One region of the Pantoea vagans genome, then DNA from elsewhere that is predicted to be linked to it. Evidence: predicted binding sites of a transcription regulator. Region 1 holds the regulator's gene; each other region holds the start of a gene.
The links. Region 1 encodes CRP, which controls carbon source genes, mostly activating them, when cyclic AMP is high. Its sites were predicted from a motif close to ATGTGANNNNNNTCACAT; they were not measured.

Region 1 (4,685 bases):
AATGTTGCTGTCATTGCCTGGTCCATCGTATGCCAGCCGCTGCTGACAGCGTTGCAACGCAATTTCACAGGATTGCAGATAACGCTCCGCCAGTTTCGGCGTCAGCATGGTGTGCTCACGCGCCAGAATCGTCATGGCGTTGAGATGCTCGACGATAAACTGACTGTGTGTTACCCACATGCGCATATCTTTCAGGTACTGCGCGTTGAAGCCCGGTTCGCTTGATGCCTGGTTAAGCGAGTTGAACAGCGCATTGTGCGCCTGATTGACCTTCATGCGCTGGTACGCCAGCTTTTCCGGCGATTGTTCAGGCCCCAACAGCATTCGTAACGCTTCCTGATAGGCTTCCAGCGCATCATGGGCGTTGCTGCGCAGCAATCCGCTCTGCCACTGCGGCCACAGCCAGATCATGCCTGCAAACGCAATCAGACAGCCCATCAGCGTATCCATCATGCGCGGCAATAAGAACTGTGCGCCATTGAGCGACAGCAGCTGTAACGAATACACGGCGGTAACGGTGAAGCCAATCATCGACCAGCCATAATATTTGCGCGTCACCAGATAGCTGGCGAGGGTGATGGCCAGCATAAACAGTAAGGTGACCGATTCGGGTACGGCCAGTCGCAGTGAGGCTGCCGCAATCAGCAAGCCGGCAAAGGTGCCGAGCGCACGGTGCTGAATGCGCACCCGCGTGGCGCTGTAGCCATTCTGACTGACAAACATGATGGTCATCAGAATCCAGTAGGGCTTAGGAATGTTGAAGAACAGCGCGACTGCGCTGCCGAACATTAGCATCACCGAGATGCGTGCGGCGGTGCGTAAAGCGGCAGATTTCAATGACAGATAGCTGCGCAACGCGGGGAAGAACGGCAGACGGCGCTGACGATCCGCCATCAGGTCACGCGTGTACAACGGCTTCTGCGTGCGTAAGACGCGTGCGATACGGCTGAAGTGGTAGTAACAGAAGTTGCCGACCGGATTATCTGGGTGCTGGCGCGCGATTTTTTCCAGCGCCCCGAGTGGCTTCTCCATATGGAAGCGCTCCGGCAACTGATGATAGAGAATCGCATCGGCGAGGATGCGCAGGCGCGCGGAGATGGTTTTCGCATTCCAACGGATCACCGCCTCAGCGTGGCTCTGCTCGACCAGCTTTTGCACCTCTTCCGGCTGATGCAGGCTCACCGAAATGTGTTCCTGTAAATCCAACGCCACCTGAAACGCTCGCGTCAGACGCTTATGGCTGTTATCGCGGCTGGCCGAGAGCATATGCATCTGCTGATAACAGGTGGTGATCAGATCGACGGCTTTTTGCTGGCGTGCCAGTAGCGGCGGTAACGCTTTTTCAGGATCGGTGAGTTGCGTCAGCAGCGTGTATTTCGCATCACAGTAATCTGCCAGTTCGCGATACAGCAGGCTCAGGGTTTCACGCATCGGCTGCTCTTTCCACAGCCAGAACCAAAACCAGTTAAACAGGCCGTACCAGAACGTACCGCCGATATACAGCAGCGGCGGCACCCAGACCGGCATCCTTCCAACCAGGCTGAGGCTAAAGATGGCGGCGATCAGGGTGGCTGGCAGCAAGCGGCCATGCAACGGGCTGATTTCGCCGGTGACACCAATCAGCAGCGGCAGCACAAACAGAATGAGCGGCAGCGGAATCTGATAATCCGTGAGCAACTGGATCGAAAAACTGCCGATGGCAAACAGCGAACCGCCGACAATCAGACGTTTGAAGAAGCGTTTATGCGGGGTATCCAGACCGGCCATGTTGCAGCAGGCAGGCACTAATGAGAACAACAGGCCTTTTTGCAGATCGCCAAACAGCCAGCCAAGTGCCACAGGCAGGCACAGCACCAGCGTTTGCCGCAGGGCGTAGTTGACCTCAGGATGATAGATGATTCGGCGCCACATCAGCTCATCGCAAACAAAAACGGCGCGATGTTGCCATCACGCCGTGGGTGATAAGAAATTAGCGGGTGCCGTAAACGACGATGGTTTTACCGTGTGCGGAGATCAGGTTCTGATCTTCCAGCATTTTCAGGATGCGCCCCACGGTTTCGCGTGAGCAACCCACGATCTGACCAATCTCCTGACGGGTGATTTTAATCTGCATCCCGTCTGGGTGAGTCATCGCATCTGGCTGTTTGGCCAGATTAAGCAGTGTTTGCGCGATACGGCCCGTCACATCGAGGAAGGCAAGGTTGCCCACTTTCTCGGAGGTGATTTGCAGACGACGCGCCATTTGCGACGAGAGTCGCATCAAAATATCCGGGTTTACCTGAATCAGCTGACGGAATTTTTTGTAGGAAATTTCAGCCACTTCGCAGGCAGTTTTGGCACGTACCCAGGCACTACGTTCCTGACCTTCTTCAAACAGGCCGAGTTCGCCGATGAAATCTCCCTGATTGAGGTAGGAGAGGATCATCTCTTTGCCTTCTTCATCTTTGATCAGAACCGCAACGGAACCTTTCACGATGTAGTACAGCGTTTCCGCTTTCTCACCCTGATGGATGAGCGTGCTCTTTGACGGATATTTGTGAATATGGCAATGGGACAGGAACCATTCGAGTGTAGGGTCTGTTTGCGGTTTGCCGAGAACCATTCGCTATTATCCTCTATTGTAATCGTGCCCAAAGCACAGGGGGCAGTTTTCCCTGTCAGGCGGTGTAATCGTCGAGCGTTTTATTTCCGGGTGATTCTTAAGCTACGCTTTTGATTCTTCCCGCCTTCGTCTGTTACGACGAAAATATTTTCAGCACTGTTTGTAGCACAGCTTTTGCAAGCTGTCTTCTGTTGTCTCGCTTCAGCAACAGGCGGAAGAGTCTGGATTGCTGTTTATCAACTGAAAGCGTACTCTGGCGGCAAAATAGCCACTTCAGGAGAAAGAATAATGCAGGCACGAGTGAAATGGGTGGAGGGGTTAACCTTTCTCGGAGAATCCTCATCTGGCCATCAGGTATTAATGGACGGTAATTCAGGGGATAAAGCGCCGAGTCCAATGGAGATGGTTCTGATGGCGGCGGGCGGCTGTAGCGCGATTGACGTGGTGTCTATCCTGCAAAAGGGCCGTAATGATGTGGCCGATTGCGAGGTGAAGCTCACCTCTGAACGCCGTGAAGAAGCGCCACGTATTTTTACCCACATCAACCTGCATTTTATTGTCAGCGGCAAAGCGTTGAGTGATAAAGCCGTGGCCCGCGCGGTTGATCTCTCCGCTGAGAAGTACTGTTCAGTAGCGATCATGCTGGGCAAAGGCGTGGAAATCACCCACAGCTATGAAGTGGTAGAGCTGTAATTCTACTGTAGCGGCGCGATTTATCGCGCGGTGTGATGCACGCCATACATCGTGCCGCTACAGAAATTCTGGATTATTCAATCCGTTTACCTTCTATCAGCCGTTGCACCAGCGGTGTCATGATCAATTCCATCGCCAGCCCCATTTTGCCCCCCGGCACCACCAGCGTATTCATGTGTGAAATGAACGAGCCCTGAATCATTGCCAGCAGGTAAGGGTAGGCAATCCCCTCCAGACCACGGAAATGGATCACCACAAAACTTTCGTCGAGCGAAGGGATCTCACGTGCGGCAAACGGGTTGGAGGTATCCACGGTCGGCACGCGCTGGAAGTTGATGTGGGTGCGAGAGAACTGCGGCGTGATGTAGTTGATATAGTCCTCCATCGAACGCACCACGGAATCCATCACCGCTTCACGAGAATGCCCACGTTCGCTGGTGTCGCGCACCAGCTTTTGAATCCACTCCAGGTTCACAATCGGCACCACACCCACCAGCAGATCCACATGCTCTGCCACGTTGTGCGGTTGGGTCACCACACCGCCGTGTAACCCTTCATAGAACAGCACATCGGTGTTGTCCGGCAGCGGCTGCCACGGCGTAAAGGTGCCCGGCACCTGATTCCACGGCACCGCTTCATCATAGGTGTGCAAATACTTGCGCGATTCGCCCTGACCGGTTTTTCCGTAGTGCTTGAACGTCTGCTCTAATAAACCAAAGTCATTGGCTTCGGGGCCAAAGTAGCTAATGTGACGACCCAGATCGCGCGCTTTACGGATCGCCATGTCCATCTCTGGACGGGTGTAGCGATGGAAGCTGTCACCTTCCACTTCCGCAGCGTGCAGATCCAACTGCTGGAATATTTTACGGAAGGCGAGGCTGGTGGTGGTGGTACCGGCTCCGCTGGAACCGGTAACGGCAATGATTGGATGCCTGGCTGACATAACAGAACTCCCTGTGAGGTCCGGCGATGAGCATTGTTACCACGAATTGCCGCGCGGTGCATTAACCGCGAAAATCTCGCGCAGGCATGATATTCACTGATTCATGCAGTTCAGACCACACCAGCACGACTTCGCCGCGTTCCAGTTGGCGGCGCACATCGGCCACCTTCTGCGCCAGGCTGCGCTCCTGCTCGCCGTAATCGGTACCTTCACGTAACACGAAAGTTTCAATCAGGTTTTCCAGCGTTGTCACTTCAAGTTCTTGCCAGGGAATAATCACGATCACACATCCAGATAGGTTGAAAGCCAGTCAGGTACACGCTGTTCCAGCCACATTTTCGGCTTCAGCAAGGTGCCGCCAACAAAACCAACATGACCGCCTTGTTGCGTCAGCTGATATTCAATGGAGGGTGACAGCTGTTCTGGTTGCGGTATCACTGCATCGGT
Region 2 (4,685 bases), 1.3 Mb from region 1:
AGGGTCTGCAGATCGGCAGTAAAGCGCGCCAGACGCACACCATCGCTTTGATCGTTTTTACTGGCAGGATTCACCTCTCCGTCATGGCGAATCCACGGTAAGCCCGCCTCCTTCGCCTTATCCGGCCACCAGTAAGCACTCAGGCTGAGATAATCATGTCGCGATCCGCTGGGCGGCAACATCCCTTTTTGCGTAACGGACGGGTTTGGCTGGTGCAGGGCGCGGTCGGCCGCGTGCTGCAACTGCTGCCACGCGGCGAAAGTCTGAGGAGCCGCGCTTTTGCTGTGCAGTGCATCTCGCGCCTGCTGCAGCTGCTCGCCTGATAAGAATGCCAGCACCGGCGTCTGTGCCCGGCAAGACACCGCGATCGTCAAACCCAGCAGTAACCAAAGCGTCCGCGACATCAATGCATGCATCACCCTCTCCCAACCGCTGCTATTACTTAACTTTGCTCATCCAGTTGCAATGCAACGTACAGCAATAAACGATCGTCGAAATTACCCAGATTCAACCCGGTCAGCTCGGAAATACGGTTGAGGCGATATTCCAGCGTGTTGCGATGAATAAACAGCGCCCGCGCAGTGGCACTGGGTTGCACATTATGGTTGAACCACGCCACCAGGGTGCGGCGCAGCAATCCATTGTTGTCATTGGTTTTCAGCTTCGCCAGCGGCCGCGCCAGTTCGTTAGCTTGCCATCCGCCACGTAAACTATCCAACAACACGGGTAATACCAAATCCTGATAGAAAAAGCTGCGCTGTTCCGGCATACGCTGCTTGCCCACCATCATGGTGGTGCGCGCGGTGCGGTAGGATCGTGCGATGCTGCCAGGACCAGTGAAAAAATTACCCAGCGCGATGCGCATCCGCACCTGGCCGCTCTCTTTCATACGTTGCAGCAGTTGGTCGACACGCCGCCGATGATCGTCCTGATCGTAACGCCCATGCGCATTTAGAGCCGGTTTCAGCACCACCATCTCGGTGAGTGAGACGATGGCAATGAGATTGTCACGATCGGGCGTGGTGAGCAGCGTTTGCAACTGCTGCAATTCAGACATCGCACTATCAACGCCGAGTTGGCCGCTGTCCACTTCCACCACCGCCACCACGCGCGGTTGATTGAGATCGATCCCCAAACGCTGCGCCCACTCGTTTAACGCGGGCGAGAGCGTCTCACTGCGAATCAGGTTGAGCACTAACTCCTCACGCAGGCGGCTATCTTGCGCCAGCATATGCAGCAATCGCGCTTGTTCCAGCATCATTTCTGCCGTCATACACACCAGTTCACCGTAGTGACGTAGCGCCGCGGGTTGCCCGGTCAAACCAATCACGCCGACAATGCCGCCATCGATACGCAGAGGCAGATTAATACCCGGCCGCACGCCGTGCAGATGTTTAGCCACGGCTTCGTCGATGTCCACCACCCTTCCCTGTGATAGCACCAGCAGCGCACCTTCGTGCAATTCGCCAATACGCTCGCGATCGCCGCTGCCAATAATGCGGCCGCGCGCGTCCATCACATTGACATTGCTGTCAATAATTTGCATGGTGCGGGCAACAATATCCTGAGCCAGTCGCGCATCGAGATGATAGGTGGCCATCAATAGCTCCATAGATAAAGAGGAACTGACAGAATACGCATCCCCACCACGCCTGACATTGTGCAACTGCACATAGCCGGATGGATAATGCGGGAATTGAGGCGAGCGTCACATTGCGACACGGACATCTGCACAATTTGATACAAAGCATCGTGGTACTAATGCTAACCGCGGGGCGGGATCATAACGAAAAAAGGCGAGCCGAAGCTCGCCTGTGATTAACAACGTAAAACCTTACTGCATCAGCAGATAAAGGCTGCTGTCGCCGCGCTGCACGTTCAATGCCAGCACGGATGGCTTGGTATCGAGGATTTTGCGCAGTTCACCGAGGTTCGCGATGGCCTGCTGGTTGACGCCCATGATCACGTCACCTTTCTTCAGACCAATTCGCGCCGCCGCACTGCCCGCCTTCACGTTATCGACTCGCACGCCCTTCTGACCATTGCTATCGACATTGCTCAGGTCGGCACCTTCAATACCGGTGTAAATGGTGGCCGACTGCACTTTTTCCTGCGAGCTCTGCTGGAGTTCTACCGTGATATTCACGGGTTTGCCATCACGCAGCAGGCCCAGTTGCAGTTTGGTTCCCACTGGCAGTGAACCGACTTCGGCACGCAGCGCCGCAAAGCTGGTCAACGGTTTACCATTCATCGACACCACAACATCACCGGCTTTCACACCCGCTTTTGCTGCCGCAGAGTTTGGCAACACCTGGCTGACGAAAGCACCGCGCTGCGCATCGACTTTCATCGCTTTCGCCAGTTCGGAGTTCAGCTCGGTGCCCATGATACCCAGTTCACCGCGTTTCACCTGGCCGTACTCGATCATCTGTGCGGTGAGGTTTTTCACCATCGCACTTGGGATCGCGAAGCCGATACCGATGTTACCGCCATCCGGTGCGAGGATCGCGGTGTTAATCCCGATCAATTCACCGTTCAGATTCACCAGCGCGCCACCGGAGTTACCGCGGTTGATCGCTGCATCGGTCTGGATAAAGTTTTCATAATTTTCGACGTTCAAGCCGCTACGGCCCAATGCCGACACGATGCCGGAGGTGACCGTTTCACCGAGTCCGTAAGGGTTACCGATCGCCACGGTGTAATCGCCTACGCGCAGATCGTCAGAATCGGCGATCTTAATGGCGGTCAGATTCTTGGCATCCTGCAGCTGGATCAGTGCGATATCCGATTGCGGATCTTTACCAATCACTTTGGCGTCATAACGACGACCATCACTCAACTGCACCTGAATTTTGGTGGCGTTGTCGACTACGTGGTTGTTGGTCACCACATAGCCTTTATCCGCGTTGATGACTACGCCCGAACCCAGCGCACGGAATTTCTGCTGCTGCGTATTGGCTCCGCCGTCACCACCACCCTGGCTGCCATCACCGCCGCCCTGGCACATTGGCGAGCTTTGGAATGGCGAACCGTCCTGGCAGAATGGCGAATTATCACCAAAGAATTGCTGGAATTGTTGCGGCATCCGCGGTGTTTTCACGGTGGTACTTCCTTCAACGCTGATACTCACCACGGAAGGCATCACTTTTTCCAGCATCGGTGCCAGGCTTGGCAACTGTTGGCTCGAGGAGGAAGCAGATTCCGCCGCGAAAACACTCACAGGGCTCAATGCCATGCCCAGACTAAGCGCCAGCGCACTTAACATTAAGGTGCTTTTTTTCATTTGTCTGTGTCTCTCTAAGATTTACGGCCAGACCATTGCTGTGGTCGTGATGGTGAGATTAAGTTTTTAGCGCGAAGTTCCTAATGAAGTTTTGGGCAAAGGTAAAAATTTATTCTTCATCTTTACAAAACTCGGATTATTCCACCGCCATTAAACGACGATATTCATCCCACGCATAATTATCTGTCATACCGCTGATATAGTCCTGAATCAGCCGCGAACGATAATAGCGTTCCCATAACAAGCGTTGATATTTATGTTCGACGATAAGCGCGCGCATCTGCTGTTGATACGCTTTGCGATGTTTTCCGGAGAGTTTATGAAACAGTCGCGTCTCGATAGGATGCTTAGGGAGAAAATCATCGTTCATCAGCGTGGTAAACTGCTCGTAATCCAGCAACATCAATGACTGATATATTTCCAGCAGCCCTTTAATCACGCGATAACCCTGTAATTCCAGCTGCTCAACTTCAGGGTGATTAAAGACTTGCTGACGTGCCACAGTTTTAAATAGCTTCAACAATCGGCCTTCATCGCCATCATCTTCCAGCAAAGCGTGGTTAAAGCTGCCCTCGTAAATAGCAGGCAAATTATCCACAAAGCGGCGAACCGCATGACTCACCAAGACATTTTGTACATTAACGCGTAACGACATAAAAAACTGATCGCTGATACTGCGGCGTTTTTTCTGATTCGCTTCTTTCCAGGCTTCACCGACCGTGCGACTAAAGGCATCGCCACTATTTACCGGGCCCCAGGCGTTGAGTAAATATTTATATAGGGTTTCAACATCAAAAATATCTTTCTCAACGGCATCATCCAGATCGGCAATGCAATAGGAGATATCATCGGCGGCTTCCATTATCCACGTCAGTGGGAAGCGATGATGTTCAGCCATATTGGTCGCCGCACGCAGCTCGGCAACATATTCGCGTTCAGATAAATAGAAACCCGGCTTCTTCATTAATACGCTAAATTCAGCCGGCTTATCGCCCTGCCACCATGCGGGGGCGGTATATTTCAGGATGCAGGCGACCTGGGCATAGCTCAGATTAAGTTGCAGCAGCGTATGCACCAGACGAATCGCTTGTGCATTACCTTCGAAGTGGCACAAATCCTGACGAATCATTGCATTCAGCTGGTCAAAATCTGCTCGCTGAATATCATCAGCAACGCCCGCCACCAGCGGATCCACCAGTTCAGCAGGCAGGTTATCATCGAACCAGTCATTAATCGCCGCTTCGCCGAAGTGACCAAATGGCGGGTTACCGACGTCATGAAGCAGGCAAGCCATCTCTATCAGGCTTTCAAATGCCCCTTCAAACTCATCCAGACCATATTTTGCCAACCCACCGCCTTGAGTCTTCAGGGCTTGCAGAATCTCTTTAGTGATGTAGCGCCC
Region 3 (4,685 bases), 950 kb from region 1:
TGATTTTACTGCCCACATCAATGCCCACTTCATCAAGCAGCTGCAGCGGCCCCACTGGGAAGCCAAACTTCACTAATGCGCGGTCGATATGATCCACCGGCTCACCTTCAAGCAGGCAACGCATTGCTTCATTTATATAGGGTGCAAGAATACGGTTAACGTAGAAGCCAGGGCGATCGGCCACTACCACCGCGGTTTTTCCCTGCTGACGAGCCAGCTGCACCGTGGTTGCGATAGTCTCGGCGGAAGTACCAGCATGCGGGATCACCTCCACCAGCGGCATTTTGTCGACCGGACTGAAGTAATGCAGACCAATCACATTCTCCGGGCGCTGCGCGTTTGACGCGATGTCGCCAATCGGCAGCGAGGAGGTATTAGAGGCAAAAATGGTGTGCGGCTGACACTGTGTTTCGATTTCCGCCACCATCTGTTGCTTAAGCGCCAGGTCTTCAAACACCGCTTCGATCACCAGATCGCGCTGGCTAAAACCTTGATAGTCCGTTCCGCCGCTAATGCGCGCCATCTGCTGTTGGCGTTCAGCCGCTTTTAACTGGCGGCGTTTCACCTTTTGGCTCAGCAGATCCCAGCTATATTGCAACGCGTGATTGACGCCGTTAAGGTTGATATCTTTGATACGTACCGGTAAACCGGCCTTGATCGCCGTTACGCTGGCAATGCCGCCCCCCATCAATCCGCCACCCAGCACACCAATCTGCTTCAGCGTGCGCGGTTCTGCATCAGCCATCGCTTCTTTCTTTAATGCGGTTGAGGCAAAGAACAGGCTGCGCAGCGCGGCCGATTCAGGGGTCATGGCCAACTGGCCAAATGCGCGAGCTTCAGCAGCGTGACCGGCGTCGCTCCCCTGCTCCAGCCCCACGCGCACCACCTGCAGAATACGATCTGCTGCGGGATAGTTGCCTTGGGTTTTACTGTCCGTCTGGCGCTTTGCCATCGAGAATAATAATGAACGCATCAGCGGTGCCTGCATCAGCCGATCGCGGCGTGATAACTCACGACGCGAAATACGACCTTTGTGTACCCGTGCAATGGCGGTTTCCAGCAGAATCGATTGCGGAACGGCGTCATCTACTACACCCAGCTTTAATGCCTGCTTCGCGCGCAGTTGCTTACCACTGAGTATTAACGGCAACGCCTGTGGCACGCCAATTAACTTCGGCAGGCGCTGTGTGCCGCCGGAACCTGGCAGCAGGCCCAGCTGAACCTCGGGCAGCCCCAACCGGGTTTTGTCATCCAGCGTGCAAATACGCGCACTGCAGGCCAGCGCCAGTTCAAGACCGCCCCCCAGACAGGCACCGTGTATCGCCGCCACTACCGGGAAGGGTAAGGCCGCAATTTCTGCCATCACCTCTTGCCCCTGTCGTGCCAGGGTTTCCGCCTCTTCTGCCGTTTGACACTGCGCGATCATGCTGATGTCCGCACCCGCCACAAAGTTATCGCTTTTACCGGAAATCAGCACCAGGCCCGCCAGCTGCGGATTACTGCGCGCCTCTGCCAGCACGGCTTTAATTTGCGGGACAAACTCGGCCTTGAGCGTATTCATCTTTTCGCCCGGCACATCGATGGTGATCACCCCAACATGGTCGAGGCGCATATGTAAATGGAAAGCGGACTCGCTCATTATTCAGCCTCCAGAACCATCGCGGTACCTAATCCGCCCGCCGCGCAGGCGGTCACCAACCCCAACCCGCCGCCGCGACGCCTTAGCTCTTGCAGCGTTTGGGTGATCATACGTGCGCCCGTGGCAGCAAATGGATGACCATAGGCAATCGATCCCCCCAGCACGTTGAATCGTTCTTCATTGACTTCACCCAAGGCATGCGGTCGATTCAGCACCTCGCGGGCAAAGCGTTCATCGCGGAACATTTTCAGATTAGCGAGCGTTTGCGCGGCAAAAGCTTCGTGCATATCAATCAGCGTCAAATCGTTGAGGGTGATGCCTGCTCGCTCCAGCGCCAGCGGGGACGCATAGGCAGGACCCAGCAGCATGTCTTGCCAGACATCAATGGCGGTGAAGGCATAGCTGCGCAAATAGCCCAATGGCGGAATACCCAACTCACGCGCGCGGCCTTCACGCATTAAAATCACCGCGGCTGCGCCATCGGTCAGTGGCGTGCTGTTGGCGGCGGTCACCGTACCATGGCGACGATCAAAGGCTGGACGCAGTTTGGCGTAATCACTGGCACTGGCGTTGAAACGGATGTTGTTATCCTGTTCGATCGGGGCTTTCCAAGGGGGCACAAAAGCGGGCATCACTTCTTGCGCCAGTACGCCAGATTGCCAGGCGCGGGCCGCATGCTGATGAGAACGCAGTGCAAGGGCATCTTGTTGTTCACGGGTAATGCCATGGGTTTTCGCCATCTGCTCGGCGGTGTCACCCATGCGCAAACCGGTGGAATACTCCGCAACGGCCGGTGGCACCGGTAAGAGGTCGCGTGGGCGCAGACGACGTAAGATTTGCAGCTTCTTGCTAAAGGTGCGGGCCTTATTGAGATCCACCAGCGCACGCGCCAGCGTCTTACTGACCCCTATCGGCAAAACGGAGGATGAATCGGCTCCACCTGCAATCCCGGCATTGATGGTGCCCGCCATTAAACTTTCAGCCACATTGGCCACGGCCTGAAAACTGGTGGCGCAAGCCCGGCTAACGCTGTAAGCATCGGTGTGCACACTCAACCCGCTACTCAGCACGATCTCACGCGCAATGTTTGGCGCTTCCGGCATCTGTACCACCTGACCAAATACCAGTTGGTCGATTACCTCGACCGGTAATTCGCTACGCGCCATGAGTTCAGACACCACCATGCGCCCCAGCTCAAGTGCTGGGATGCCATGAAAGTCACTCGCCTGGCGAGCAAAAGGTGTCCGTAATCCGTGGGTTATGGCGATACGTTCGCCCTGACGCGTCAGCAGCGGCTGCGCTTTGCTCATTGCACTCACCTGTAATTTACGACCGTAGCATCATTGCCAAACAGGTCTGACCTGATCATCAGTGTTAACCAGGTGCTGCTAAGTCGCCAATAACAGAAGAAAAAAAGTGCGAGGGAAGACACGAAAAAGAAATATACCCAAAATAATTCGACTCCCCTCATGGGGACTTGAAGTATGAAGGGTATAACGCTGCCGAGAGGGCTTCCGGCAGCCGCAGGATTAACGTAAGCCGAGCTGGAAAATCAGCGTCTCGGCCTGGCAGGCAAAGGTGAAATCGATATTGAGACGAACAGCAGCCGCTTCTTCAACAAAGTCTGCGCGAATATCACAAGGTTCGGACTCAACCTGACGAGCTTTATCGCTCAGGTGCGTCAGCATCGCCTCCGCCGCATGGCGGTCTGCAAACACGCCCGACCAACTGGCCGTGCAATCGGTATTGTCCATCACGGTGCCCACATCGACACAGCAACAGGCTGCGGTTTCGTTAGCACTGCATTTTTTAATGGCATCAGTCATTGCTCTCTCCTGACGATAAATCGACACAATCGGATCATTTTCTATCGCAAAGTGTACGCTCCACGCGCCCTGGCATCTATCTCTCAGCAGCTAAGTGACGAATATCACACTAAAAATTGATCCAAAACAAATTTGACCGCTATGCTGGAGAGGCATCGACAAGATTTTGTTAAGCAGATCTGATTTTGTCGATCAAATTGGAAATATTTAAAAAACAATATTGCAACAAATACACAGGTCGGACCTATACTCGTCGCACTGGTCTGATATGTGTCTTTGTCGTCAGTCCCTACAATCCGCCGTCCTTTGTTACGCGACGTAACAACGTTTAATAATAAATCTAGATGAGGTTGTGGTCATGAACCATAAGAACCTGTTTGCAAAGTCAGCTGTGGCAGCTGCAGTGGCGCTCGTCTCTTCCCATGTTTACGCCGCAGGCTTTCAACTTAATGAATTCTCAGCAATTGGTTTAGGTCGTGCATATTCGGGTGAAGGTGCGATGGGCGATACCGCCGCATCCGCCAGTCGCAACCCCGCGACCATGGCATTGATGGATCGTCCTTCGTTCTCCATCGGTGCTGTTTATATCGATCCTGACGTCAATATTACGGGTACCAGCCCTTCTGGCCGCAGCCTTGATGCTAAAAATATTGCCCCAAATCAGTGGGTGCCCAATATTCACTATGTTCACCCGATCAATGATCAGTGGTGGGTAGGCGCATCTGTCACCTCCAATTACGGTCTTGCCACCGAATTCAATGATGGCTATACCGCGGGCGGTTACGGCGGCAAAACCGATTTGCAGACCGGTAATTTTAATATCAGCACCGCTTACCGTTTGAACGAGCACTTCAGCTTCGGTGTCGGTTTTGATGCAGTCTATGCCAAAGCAAAAATCGAGCGTTACGCGGGAGAATCCGGTGCCGCACTCGGCATTCCTGCCAATACGCAGATTGCGCATCTGAACGGCAACAAATGGGGTTACGGCTGGAATGCCGGCATCCTGTATGAAGTGGACAAAAATAATCGTTATGGCTTCACCTATCGTTCAGAAGTCAAAATCGACTTTGACGGCAACTATCGCAGCAACCTGCCGACTTACGTGAACTCACTGCCGCAGGCACAGTTGCTGGGTCTGCCGTATGGTACGGGCGGTTCAACTATTCCGGGTTCATTAACCCTGAACCTGCCGGAAATGTGGGAGCTGTCAGGTTACAACA

Region 2: LK04_RS15020 (CdaR family transcriptional regulator) is a predicted target of CRP. The motif match lies at 1,697-1,714, and genes of this name have one in related genera.
Region 3: LK04_RS05250 (YfcZ/YiiS family protein) is a predicted target of CRP. The motif match lies at 3,558-3,575, and genes of this name have one in related genera.

Annotation. Positions count from the first base shown of each region.
Region 1 covers NZ_CP011427.1:161,662-166,346, forward strand. Annotated here, with positions in the region: gene LK04_RS00720 (YccS/YhfK family putative transporter) at 1-1,911, opposite strand, end outside; gene crp (cAMP-activated global transcriptional regulator CRP) at 1,970-2,602, opposite strand; gene LK04_RS00730 (OsmC family protein) at 2,891-3,295, shown strand; gene LK04_RS00735 (phosphoribulokinase) at 3,369-4,238, opposite strand; gene LK04_RS00740 (YheU family protein) at 4,300-4,518, opposite strand; gene LK04_RS00745 (hydrolase) at 4,521-4,685, opposite strand, start outside.
Region 2 covers NZ_CP011427.1:3,205,449-3,210,133, forward strand. Annotated here, with positions in the region: partial or broken gene LK04_RS15015 (alginate lyase family protein) at 1-416, opposite strand, end outside; gene LK04_RS15020 (CdaR family transcriptional regulator) at 443-1,600, opposite strand; gene degP (serine endoprotease DegP) at 1,835-3,283, opposite strand; gene dgt (dGTPase) at 3,420-4,685, opposite strand, start outside.
Region 3 covers NZ_CP011427.1:1,115,773-1,120,457, reverse strand. Annotated here, with positions in the region: gene fadJ (fatty acid oxidation complex subunit alpha FadJ) at 1-1,639, opposite strand, end outside; gene fadI (acetyl-CoA C-acyltransferase FadI) at 1,639-2,949, opposite strand; gene LK04_RS05250 (YfcZ/YiiS family protein) at 3,169-3,465, opposite strand; gene fadL (long-chain fatty acid transporter FadL) at 3,824-4,685, shown strand, end outside.